2 regions of the Cupriavidus nantongensis genome follow, and region 1 is predicted to be linked to the other one. Evidence: predicted binding sites of a transcription regulator. Region 1 holds the regulator's gene; the other holds the start of a gene.
What was found. Region 1 encodes FliA, which starts transcription of late flagellar genes. Its sites were predicted from a motif close to CTAAAGTTTNNNNNNNNNNNGCCGNTA; they were not measured.
Positions count from the first base shown of each region.

Region 1 (5,451 bases):
AAAGGTGCCGTCCAGGTCCACGCGAGGGCGCAATGCTACGGGCGTTCCGATCAAGGCTCGTCCGACCCGGAACGTCTTTCCCCGGAAGCAGATGCGCCCACCGTCGCCTACCTTTCGCACGATGTCATCGCTGTCGTACTCGATAGGCGGGAGTTCGCGCGGCATCGCCCGTGGACTAGGCGCATAGCGGCTTGCGGGTGTCTCCATATCCAGCGCGTGGTGTGGGCGCTTGAAGTTGTACACGTGGCGCCAATGGCTGAAGTGATGCTGCGCATCATCCAGATCCCGGAAGCGCTGGTTGGCCAGCAGCTCTGCCTGCATGGTTCGATGGAAGCGCTCGTCCTTGCCGTTGGTCTGAGGATGGCCAGGTCGGCTATGACTGAGCCGCACGCCCAGGCGAATCAGCCAGGCGCCCAGCGTGGTTAACGCACGAGGCACTGGAGAACCCCAGGGCGGGCCGTTGTCTGCATTGATCCGCTCGGGCAGCCCATAGCGCGCAAAAGCCTTCGCTAACGCTTCTTGTACGGATTCAAACTGTTCGTTGCCCAAGGCCCTGAGCAGCACATTGAACCGGGAGTGATCGTCCAAGACCGTGAGCGGGTGGCACCTCTGCGTGTCGGTCGCGAAGTGACCTTTGAAGTCAATTTGCCATAGTGCATTGGGCCGGTCGTGCTCGAAGCGCTGCCATGCTGTCGCGGCCGCGCTGGCGGCCGGATCGATCAAGCCATGGCGGCGCAGCACCCAATTGACTGTACTCGGGGCGATCTGGAGGCGGTGGTCGCGCTCCAGCACGTGTGCGATCTTGCGGGCGCCCCAGGCCGAATGTTCGGCTCGAATCGCTAGCACGCGCTCTTCGACGGCAGCTGGAGTTCGACCGGGAGAGCTATGTGGACGCCGAGTTCGGTCGTCCAGATCCTCTCGATTCAACCACTTGTAACCGGTCTTGCGACTGATGCAGAAGCGGCGGCAAAGCTCCGCAATGTTGGCGTCCGCCTGGCGTGCCAGGCGGACGAACTCTTCTCTTTGCTGCTTCACGGTGGTTTGGCTCCAGGGCAACGTTATCCTCCCGCTGACTAAGCGGGAAAAGTGTTACCCATGTCCTGGCACACCTGTTACCTATGTCCCCGGTCTATACAGCAAGCGGGAGAGGGAGTACACAAGCGGGAACTGGAAAGCCCGAGGCAATGATGACGCTGCGGGTTTTCTCCCCTCGCCCGCTTGCTGGAGAGGGGCCGGGGGTGAGGGCCGGCGCTGGCAATGGCGACGGCCTTCACTTCGTTGATATTCCGGCCCTCTCCCCAACCCTCTCCCGCAAGCGGGAGAGGGAGTACACAAGCGGGAATTGGAAAGCCGAGGTAGTTGATTCCGCTGCGGGTTTCTCCCCTCTCCCGCTTGCGACAATCAGGCGTGGCAGCACAGGGGGGCGTGAGTCTGACAGCTAGCTAGTCGATCGCCTGATGTTCCATTTTTTCGTCACTTGTTGATAACTGACGAAAAAGCGGAACATTCATCCCTACCGAAACCCCACCACCACCTCATTACTCCGCCCCTGCAACACCGGCACCAGACTCCCCTGCCCCGGCACCCGGAACGCAAACACAAACCCCTTGGTGGCATCGTCCCCAAAGAACGCGTCGGTCTTGCCCTCCGCCTGTGGCAGCAGCACGCAGCGTTGCGCGTTGCACAGGTAGGCCTGCAGTTCCGCCGGCGGCGTCTTGGCGAAGCTGTAGCGCCAGCGCACCGACGTAATGACCCCTTCCGATTGCGGCAACACCCCGGTGGGCATAATCGGCGGCGACACCGCACGCTGGCCGCGGCCGTGCAGGGCCGGGCCGTTGACCGAGCCGGTCCATGCGTGTCGTGTGCCCGCATCGAAGGCGGCCCATGCGCATGCCGATACCGCTGCCAGCAGCCCGCAAGCGCCACGCACGGCGCGCGCCTTGGCTGGCATCACAGCAGACCACGCAACTGGCTGCGCAGCCGGTTGATGGCCTGGCCGCGGATCTGGCATACGCGCGACTCGGTCACGTCGAGCACTGCGCCGATTTCGCGCAGATTCAGTTCCTGGTCGTAGCACAGCGACAGCACCAGCTTCTCGCGCTCGGGCAGGCGCTCGATGGCGCGGACCAGTGCTTCGCGCATGCCGCTTTCCATCAGCACGGTCAGCGGGTTGCCGTCATCGCTGCCGCCGAGGTGGCGGTCCAGAAAGTCTTCCTCGCCGGAGCGCTCGAAGTCTTCATAGTGCAGCAGCTGGCAGCCATAGACCTCGTTGAGCAGCAGCTGGTATTCGTCCAGCGGCATCTCCATGGCCTCGGCCACTTCGGAGTCGATCGGCGTGCGGCCGAGCTTCTGTTCCAGGTTGCGCTGGGTGCGTTCGATGCGGCGGGTGAACTGGCGCAGGCTGCGCGATTGCCAGTCGTTGGCGCGCACCTCGTCGAGCATGGCGCCGCGGATGCGCTGGCTGGCGTAGGTCTCGAAGCGCGCGCCGTGGGTGTCTTCATAGCGCTTGGCGGCGTCGAGCAGGCCGATCATGCCGGCCTGGATCAGGTCGTCGATCTGCACGCTGGCGGGCAGCCGGGCGGCGAGCTGCAGCGCGATGCGGCGCACCAGCTGCGCGTGCGCCTTGACCACATCGGCCTGTTCGAGCTTTCCCTGGATCGTGTACATGGTGCAATTCTCGTGACTGCTGGATGGCTGGACCGGCGCGCCTTGGCGTGCCGGCTGGCTCAGGGTGTGGTGGTTTCAGGTGGCATGGCTGGCAGGCTCAGGCCATCGCGGGGGCGGCGGCAGGCATCGCGGCATCTGTGCGCAGCGGCCACGCGCCGATGCCGCCGGCGCTGCGGCGCAGGGCCGCGGTGGCCGGCGCCGCCGGGAAGGCCTCGACCACGCAGCGGCCCAGCTGCGCGGCGCGCGCCACCAGCGGGTCGGCCGGCAGCCAGCCCGCGCACAGCACCTCGACGCCGAGGTACTGGCTGGCGGTGCGTGCCAGGTTGCGCAGGATGGCCTGCACCGTGGCCTCGCTCGCCGCGAGGTTGACGATCAGGTGGAACTGGCGCCACGCATACAGGTGGTGCAGCCGCTTGATGCAGGCGTAGGCGGCGGTGATCGACGCCAGCTCCGGGCGCATCACCACCAGCACGTTGTGCGCATCGCCCGCGAGCGGCGACGACGCGCCGTCGGCATCGAGCGCGGCATCGACCAGCACGCTACGGAAATCGTTCGCCGCCGCCGGCAAGGCAGCGCCCGGCACCGGCCGGCCCGCCGGCAGCACCGACAGCACGCCTTGCGGACTCACGCCCGCCGCGGCCTCCAGCGACAGCCGCCCCGCGTGAACGTCAGCCAGCGTGCCCGCCGGCCTGGCGCCGGACCAGCGCGTGGCACGGGCGCTGGTGTCTTCGTCGACCAGCAGCACGCGCTCGCCCTGCATCGCCAGCGCATGCGACAAACCCAGCGCCACGGTGGTGGCGCCGGCGCCGCGTTCGCTGGCGACCACGGCGATGCGGCGCGTGGTGCGCGGCGCCAGCATCCGGCGCAGGCTCGCGGCCTGGTCCATGGCGAGGGTGCTCACTGCAGGGCCTCCGCGGGGGCAGCGGGCGCGGCGGTGCCGCGGCCCGGATAGTTTTCCAGCACGTCCAGCAGCGCCAGCATGCGGCCCATGCCTTCATTGAGCACGGTGCCCGGCACCAGCGCGCCCGGGCGCACCGTACGGCCGGCCAGGCGCGCGAGGAATGCCGGCGCGGCCGCGGTCGGCGCATGTTCCAGGCGCAGCACCGACAAGCCCAGCTGCAGCGCAGCCACGGCGGATGCATCGTGCGCATCGCATGCGTCCTGCGCGAAATGGTCGATGGCATGGCGCAGCGTGCGCAGGCCGGATTCGGCCGCGTCGGTCCACAAGGCCCAGCGTGCCACCTGCGCGGCATCCTGTGCCAGCGCCGGATCGCACAGCAGGTAGCGCGTATCGAGCAGCTCGCCGGTGGCGCGGTCGGCCAGGCGGGCCACCACCAGGCAGGCGTCGATGCCGCCTTCGGGCGTGCCCTTGCCGCGCACCGGGCTGTCCGGCACGCGCACATCGGCGGTTGCCAGCCAGCGCACGGCATCGCGCTCGCGCACGGTGTCTTCGCCGACGGCATGGAAGGTCAGCGTATCCGCCAGCGCATCCAGCTTCCACGCGGAGCCGGCGCTGACCACGCGCGCGGTCTTGCGCGCGCTGGCCACCCAGCGCTCGCCGGCCTGCTGCCAGCGCGCCAGCGTGGCGGCGGACGGCAGCGCGTCGACCAGGTTGACGACCTTGCGCGCGGCGCTCATCGCGGCGCGCAGGTTGGCGGCATCGGCCTCGGCTTCGCCCAACGGCTGGCCGGCACGGCCGGTCGGCGTGACGGCGGCAGCCAGCGGCATGCCGTTGCGATCGGCCAGCCACAGCGTGTGCTGGATCGGCTGGGGCGAGCGGCGCCCCGGCACGGCCACCTGCAGCGTGGCGGCGACGGCCAGTACGTACTGTTCGCACTGGCGCGTCACGTCACGGCACACGGCTTCGCGCACCTGCTGCGACATCGCGCGCAGTGCTGGCGCGCCGGCGCCGCGCTGCTGCCACAGCGAGCGTGCCAGGTCGAAGCCCAGGCCCGCGCCATTGAGTTCGGCCACGCACTGGCCGAGCGCGTCGGCGCTATCGGTCAGCGAGCGCAGCACGTCGGTGGCGCCACCGCGCGCGGTGGTCTCTTCCCCCGCAGCAGCGGCGGCACGGCGCGCCGCATCGGCATCGGCAAACACCGAGCCGCGACGCGGCGTCAGGAAGGCGCGCTCGACCAGCGCGGTGCTGTTGGCCAGTTCCAGGTGCTCCGGCACGCGCTGCCCGGTGGACGCATAGAACACCGGCAGCCGGTGGCGGATCACCACGTCCAGTACCGATCCCAGGTGCGTGGCTTCATCCAGCTTGCTGATGATGCAGCCATCGATGCCGCCGCCATCGGGCGCGGCGTCATGGCGGTAGGCATGCACCACTTCATTGAGGGTATCGCCGTGGCTGGCGCCGTTGAGCAGCAGCACGCGCTGCACCGGCGCGGGCACGCCGGCCAGCATGGCGATCTGCTCCGACAGGCTGCGGTCGCGCTGGCTCATGCCGACGGTGTCGATGATGACCAGGTGCTTGTCCTTCATCGCTGCGAGCGCAAAGCGCAGGTCGGCGGCGTCCTTCACCGCATGCACCGGCACGCCCAGGATGTCGCCGTAGATGCGCAGCTGCTCATGCGCGCCGATACGGAAGCTGTCGGTGGTCAGCAGCGCCAGCTTGTCGGCGCCGTGGCGCAGCACGTAGCGCGCGGCCAGCTTGGCCGTGGTAGTCGTCTTTCCCACGCCGGTGGGGCCCACCAGCGCCAGCACGCCGCCCTGCGCGAACAGGTTGTCTTCGTCGCCCAGCACTGGCAGCTTGCTAGCCAGCTCGCTGCGAATCCAGCC
Region 1 covers NZ_CP014845.1:113,502-118,952, reverse strand. The annotation lists gene A2G96_RS21915 (IS481 family transposase) at 1-1,056, opposite strand, end outside; gene A2G96_RS21910 (flagellar protein FlhE) at 1,514-1,951, opposite strand; gene A2G96_RS21905 (RNA polymerase sigma factor FliA) at 1,951-2,667, opposite strand; gene A2G96_RS21900 (MinD/ParA family ATP-binding protein) at 2,765-3,553, opposite strand; gene flhF (flagellar biosynthesis protein FlhF) at 3,565-5,451, opposite strand, start outside.

Region 2 (5,451 bases), on a different contig from region 1:
CAGCCACGCGCGCAGCATCGGCGCGGCTTTCATGTCGGTCGGGAAGACGCGGCCGGAACTGCCGACGAAGGTCTCGATGCCCAGCCCATGGACCCAGTCGCGCAGCGCCTGCGCGCCGAAGTCCGCCAGCATCGGCGCGAGTTGCCCGGTGCGCGCTCCGTAGCGGCCCAGGAAGGCCGGCTCCGGCTCGGCATGGGTCAGGTTCATGCCGCCCTTGCCGGCCATCAGGAACTTGCGCCCGACCGACGGCATCGCGTCATAGACCGCTACGCTGGCGCCCTGCGCCGCCAGCACTTCGGCCGCCATCAGCCCGGCCGGGCCGCCGCCGATGACGGCGACGTCGGGAATGGCATGGGTGGCATGGTCGCGGGCGGGCGTGGCGGTAGAGGGCATCGGCGGGGCTCGGCAGGGCAGGGGTGTTTCCGCCGCGGATTATAGAGCCTGCGGCAGCGCTAGAATGACGGTTTGCCGCACCTTGCCATCATGTCTTCCGCCACGCACTCCGCCAGCCAGCCCGACGATACCGTCATTGCCGCCACCCGCCATTGGCTCGAGCGCGCGGTGATCGGACTCAACCTGTGCCCGTTCGCCAAGAGCGTGTACGTGAAGGAACAGGTGCGCTATGTGGTCAGCCCCGTCACCGAGGCACCCGATGTGATGGATGACCTCGAGCGCGAACTGCGCCTGCTGGCCGATGCCGACCCCGCGCAGATCGACACCACCCTGCTGATCCTGCCGCACGCGGTGGCGGATTTCCTCGACTTCAACGACCTGCTGTACTTCGCCGAGCGCCTGCTCGCCAGCCTGGGACTGGAAGGCACGCTGCAGATCGCCAGCTTCCATCCGCACTACCAGTTTGCCGGGACCGAGCCGGACGATATCGAGAACTACACCAACCGCGCCCCTTACCCCATCCTGCATTTGCTGCGTGAGGATTCGATCGCGCGCGCGGTGGCGGCTTTCCCCGATTCAGCGGATATCTACGAGCGCAACCAGGCAGTGATGCGCCGCCTCGGCCACGAGGGCTGGCAACGCTGGATGGCGGGCGACGATGAGCCCGTGTCCGGGGCCGGGAAGGCGTAGTTACGCCACCGCTACCGGCTCGGTGAAGAAGCGCTCGCGCAGCTCTTCCAGGCCCAGCCGCCCCAGCACTTCTTCCAGCCGCTCGGCCGGGCGGCGGCGCGGCAGGTCCTTGTACTGCGCGATGATCAGTTCGTTTTTCATCGAGTGTTCCCAGCCCACCAGCTCGGTGACGCTGACCTGGTAGCCGTGCGCCTCCAGCTGCAGGCAGCGCAGCACGTTGGTCACCTGGCTGCCGAACTCGCGCGTATGCAGCGGATGGCGCCAGATCTCGGTCAGCGGATTGCCCGCCAGCAGCTTGCCCTTGTGCTTGCGCAGCACGCTCGCCACCTCGGCCTGGCAGCAGGGCACCAGCACGATGTGCTGCGCGCGCTTGGCCAGCGCGAAGCGGATGGCGTCGTCGGTGGCGGTATTGCACGCATGCAGAGCGGTGACCACGTCGACGGTGGGCGGCAGCTGCGGCGAGGTGATCGAGTCCGCCACCGACAGGTTCAGGAACGACATCCCCGCAAAGCCCAGCCGCGCCGCCAGCGCCTGCGAGGTCTTCACCAGTTCTTCACGGGTCTCGATGCCGTAGATGTGCGAGTCGTCCTGCAGGGCCTTGAAGAACAGGTCATACAGGATGAAACCGAGATAGGACTTGCCGGCGCCGTGGTCGACCAGCGTGACGCGGCCGCGCGCGCCCTTGACCTCCTGCAGCAGCGGTTCGATGAACTGGAACAGGTGGTAGACCTGCTTGAGCTTGCGCCGGCTGTCCTGGTTCATCTTGCCGTCGCGCGTCAGGATATGGAGTTCCTTGAGCAGCTCGATGGACTGGCCGGGGCGGATTTCGTGGGTATTTGACATGGAGGGGACTGCACAGGCGGCGGGGCGCGGCGCGCCCCGGAATGGCGACAGTTTACCGAAAAGTCGCGCGGTACCCGCCGCGCACTGTTGAGCGCTAAAGTTCCCGGCGCGCCTGCCGTTGGTGATGTATCGATAACAAGCAGAGCGCCGGCAGCCGCCGTCGCCAGACGATTCAGGGGACGCATGACGCATGAATCGGGACTGCGCCTGGAGCTTGCCGAGCCGGGCAAGCAGGTGCATGCATGCTACACGCCGCAGCCGGGCCGGCTGCCGCCGGACCCGGCCACGCTGCAGCAGTGCCTGGAGGGGCTGGGCTGGTCCGGCGCGCGGCTGGATGCGCGCGCGGTGGCGCAGTTCCTGGCGCAATGCCAGCGCGCCGAGCATGAGATCGATGCCACCATCGGCGCGCTGGTCGATGGCGCGTTCGAACTCGACATCACTGCCGACGGCCTGGCGGTGCGGCTGACGCTGATGCCGCCGGAAGGCGGCCGGCCGGTGAGCGCGGACGAGATCCGCCGCGCCGTGGCGGAGCGCGGCGTGGTGGCGCCGATCCAGTCGCTCGCACTGGACGCCGCACTGGCCGAGGGCAGCTGCGAATTGCGCACCATCGCCGCCGGGATTGCGCCACGGCAGGGCGAGCCGGCGCGCTTCATCAACCTGCTGGAGCCGCGCAAGCCGGCGCACAGCGACGACGATGCCGGCAAGGTCGACCTGCGCGAGCTGGGCAACCTGCTGCTGGTCAGCCCCGGCACGCCGCTGATGCGCCGTATTGCGGCGGTGCCGGGCCATGCCGGCGTCGATGTGTTCGGGAAGCCGATTGCCGCCGACGCGGTCGACGACCCGCCGTTTGCCGAGGGCCTGACCGGCGCGGCAGCGGATGCGGACGACCCCGGGCTGCTGCGCGCGGTGATTGCCGGATCGCCGGTGGTGGGCGTCTACGGCATCGCCGTCAGTCCGGTGGTGCAGGTCGAATCGGTGGACCTGCACTCGGGCAACGTGGCCTTCGACGGCACGCTGCGCGTGTCGGGCGACATCCGCACCGGCATGTCGGTCAATGTCAGCGGCGACGTGGTGGTCGAAGGCACCATCGAAGCCGCCAGCGTCGAGGCCGGCGGCAACGTCATCGTCAAGGGCGGCATTATCGGCAAGTCCGAAAGTACCCATGCCGAAGGCGGCATCAGCCGCGCCAGCGTGCGCTGCAAGGGCGCGGTGAAGGCGCGCTTTATCGAGAATGCGGTGGTCGAGGCCGGCACCGAAGTCACCGTCGACAGCGGCATCCGCCAGAGCGATGTCGCGGCGGGCCAGCGCATCGTGGTGGGCGGCACCGGCGTGCAGGGCAGCATCAGCGGCGGCCGCAGCCGCGCCTTGCTGGCGGTGCGCGCCGCGGTGCTGGGCGCGCCGGCCGGCACCGCCACCAGCATCCAGGTGGGCCTCAATCCCTATGCCGACGCGCAGCGTGCCGCGCTCGAGGGCGAGCGCCGGCGCATGCTGGAGGAGCAGAACAAGGTCAGGCAACTGGTGGACTTCTTTGCCAAGCATCCCGAGCGTGCCGTCGGCGACCTGCGCGAAAAGGCGCGTGCGACGCTGTTCAAGCTGTCGCGCGACCTGTTCGAGCTGGAGGCGCGCCTGACCGAGCTGGGACAGCAGATGCAGCCCGCGGCCGAGGCCGTCATCGACGCCCCGCGGCGCATCCATGGCGGGGTCACGCTGCAGGTGGGCAGCCGCGTGCTCAAAGTGATGGAAGACAAGCCCGGCGGCCAGATCCGGCTGCTCGATGACCGCATCACCGTCGGCTGAATCGCGCACTTCGTTGATCCCGCTTTGATCCGGGGGGATTTGTACTATGCTGCAGGTATGTCCTGGGGTGCCGCAGGATGGGCGATCGAGCTAGTGTTGGGCAATGAATGCAGAAGCGGATCAGCACTCTGTGGAAGCGTTACACCGAACCGACACACGTGGCACTTGAATGAACGGGAAGGCCAGCCATCGCGCTGGCCTTTCTGTTTTTGCGCTGGCCGTTTCACAAGTACCGGCAAGTACCGCAATCGTGGCAGGGACGGCTTGCGGCCTATGCCGCCCACAGCCGCAACTCATGCAATCCGCTGCGCGCCACGCGTGTGCCAAGCGCGCTTCCCTGTGCTTCGAACATGGCTTGCAGCCAGGCCATGTCGACTTCGCGCGCATACGCCAGCCGGAAGTGGCTGCGCCGCAAGGGCACCAGCCGCAGGTCCGCGCTGCCGCCATCGAAGCTGACGAATGCCATCAGCGCCAGGTCAGGGCGGTAGCTGTCGTATCCGCCAATGCCCTCGTAATCGTTGATGAAATCGCCGCAGCCATACAGGATCGGCTTGCCGGCATGCAGCTCGATGCCGAGCGGGTGATGCGACGAATGCCCGTGCACGATGTCGATGCCGGCGTGCTCGACCATCGCTCGCGCGAAGGCGCGCTGCGCGGGATCGATGTGGTAGCCCCAGTTCGGGCCCCAGTGGATCGACAGCACCATCACATCGCCAGGGCGCCGCAGTTGATGGACTTGCGCGGTAATGCGTTGCTGCGCAGCCGCGGACCAGTCGTCCAGCAGGTTCACACCCGAGTGCCCCGCGGTGGCACGCCACGCCGCCGGTGTGCCGGCATTTGGCATGGCGAAGGCAAGCACCACCACGCGACCGCCGCCGGGCCGCGCCAGCAGCGCGGCGCGTGCCGCACTGGCCTCGTCTGGACCGGCGCCGGCATGCGCGATCTGCGCGCCGTCCAGCGCGTCCAGCGTATCGGCCAGGCCCGCGCGGCCCCAGTCGAGCACATGGTTGTTGGCAAGGACCGCGCAGTCGATGCCGGCGGCCTGCAGGCAATCGACATTGCGCGGATGCATGCGGTAGTGCACGGACTTGCCGGGCCAGGCATCGTCGCTGGTGGTGATGGCGGTCTCCAGGTTGACGATGCGCGGCCGCGCGGCGCGACTTGCCAGTTCCGCCAGCGCATCGCCCCACGGATAGTCCGGCGCGGCGGGCCGCGCGATCGGGCCGGCCTTGCGCTCCGCCAGGCGCACGTAGTCGAGCGCGGAATGCACATACGATTCATGCAGCAGCGGCTGGCTGGGATGCGCCAGGATCTGGTCGATGCCGCGACCGGTCATCACATCGCCGCACAGGAACAGGGGAGGAGCTTGGCTGGCAGGGTCCATGGCGCAGGCACACGGCGCGCGGGCACCGCGCGGCTGTGCCTCCATGATAGGCCGCATGGCTGAGGCAGGATTTGCGCCGCACCCGCGCAATGCGCCGCGCACATCGCGCATTTACATTCGCGCGGTGCCTGCCTTAAATGAGGGAGTCATCGGTCCTCGTGGCCATTTTTTTGTTCGTGACGCCGCGTGTCGTCCGATGTTTCCAACCAGCATCGGGAGGCAGATCATGGCCCAGCCATCGCAGGAACATATTGAAGCACTCAAGGCGCAGCTGCGCGGGCGCTTGCTGCAGCCGGGCGACGACGGCTATGACGACGCGCGCCGGATCTGGAACGCGATGATCG
Region 2 covers NZ_CP014844.1:1,235,777-1,241,227, forward strand. The annotation lists gene A2G96_RS05625 (TIGR03862 family flavoprotein) at 1-393, opposite strand, end outside; gene A2G96_RS05630 (DUF1415 domain-containing protein) at 484-1,083, shown strand; gene A2G96_RS05635 (class I SAM-dependent methyltransferase) at 1,084-1,926, opposite strand; gene A2G96_RS05640 (DUF342 domain-containing protein) at 2,110-3,723, shown strand; gene A2G96_RS05645 (CapA family protein) at 3,995-5,107, opposite strand; gene A2G96_RS05650 (FAD-binding oxidoreductase) at 5,334-5,451, shown strand, end outside.
Region 2: A2G96_RS05640 (DUF342 domain-containing protein) is a predicted target of FliA. The motif match lies at 2,021-2,047, and genes of this name have one in related genera.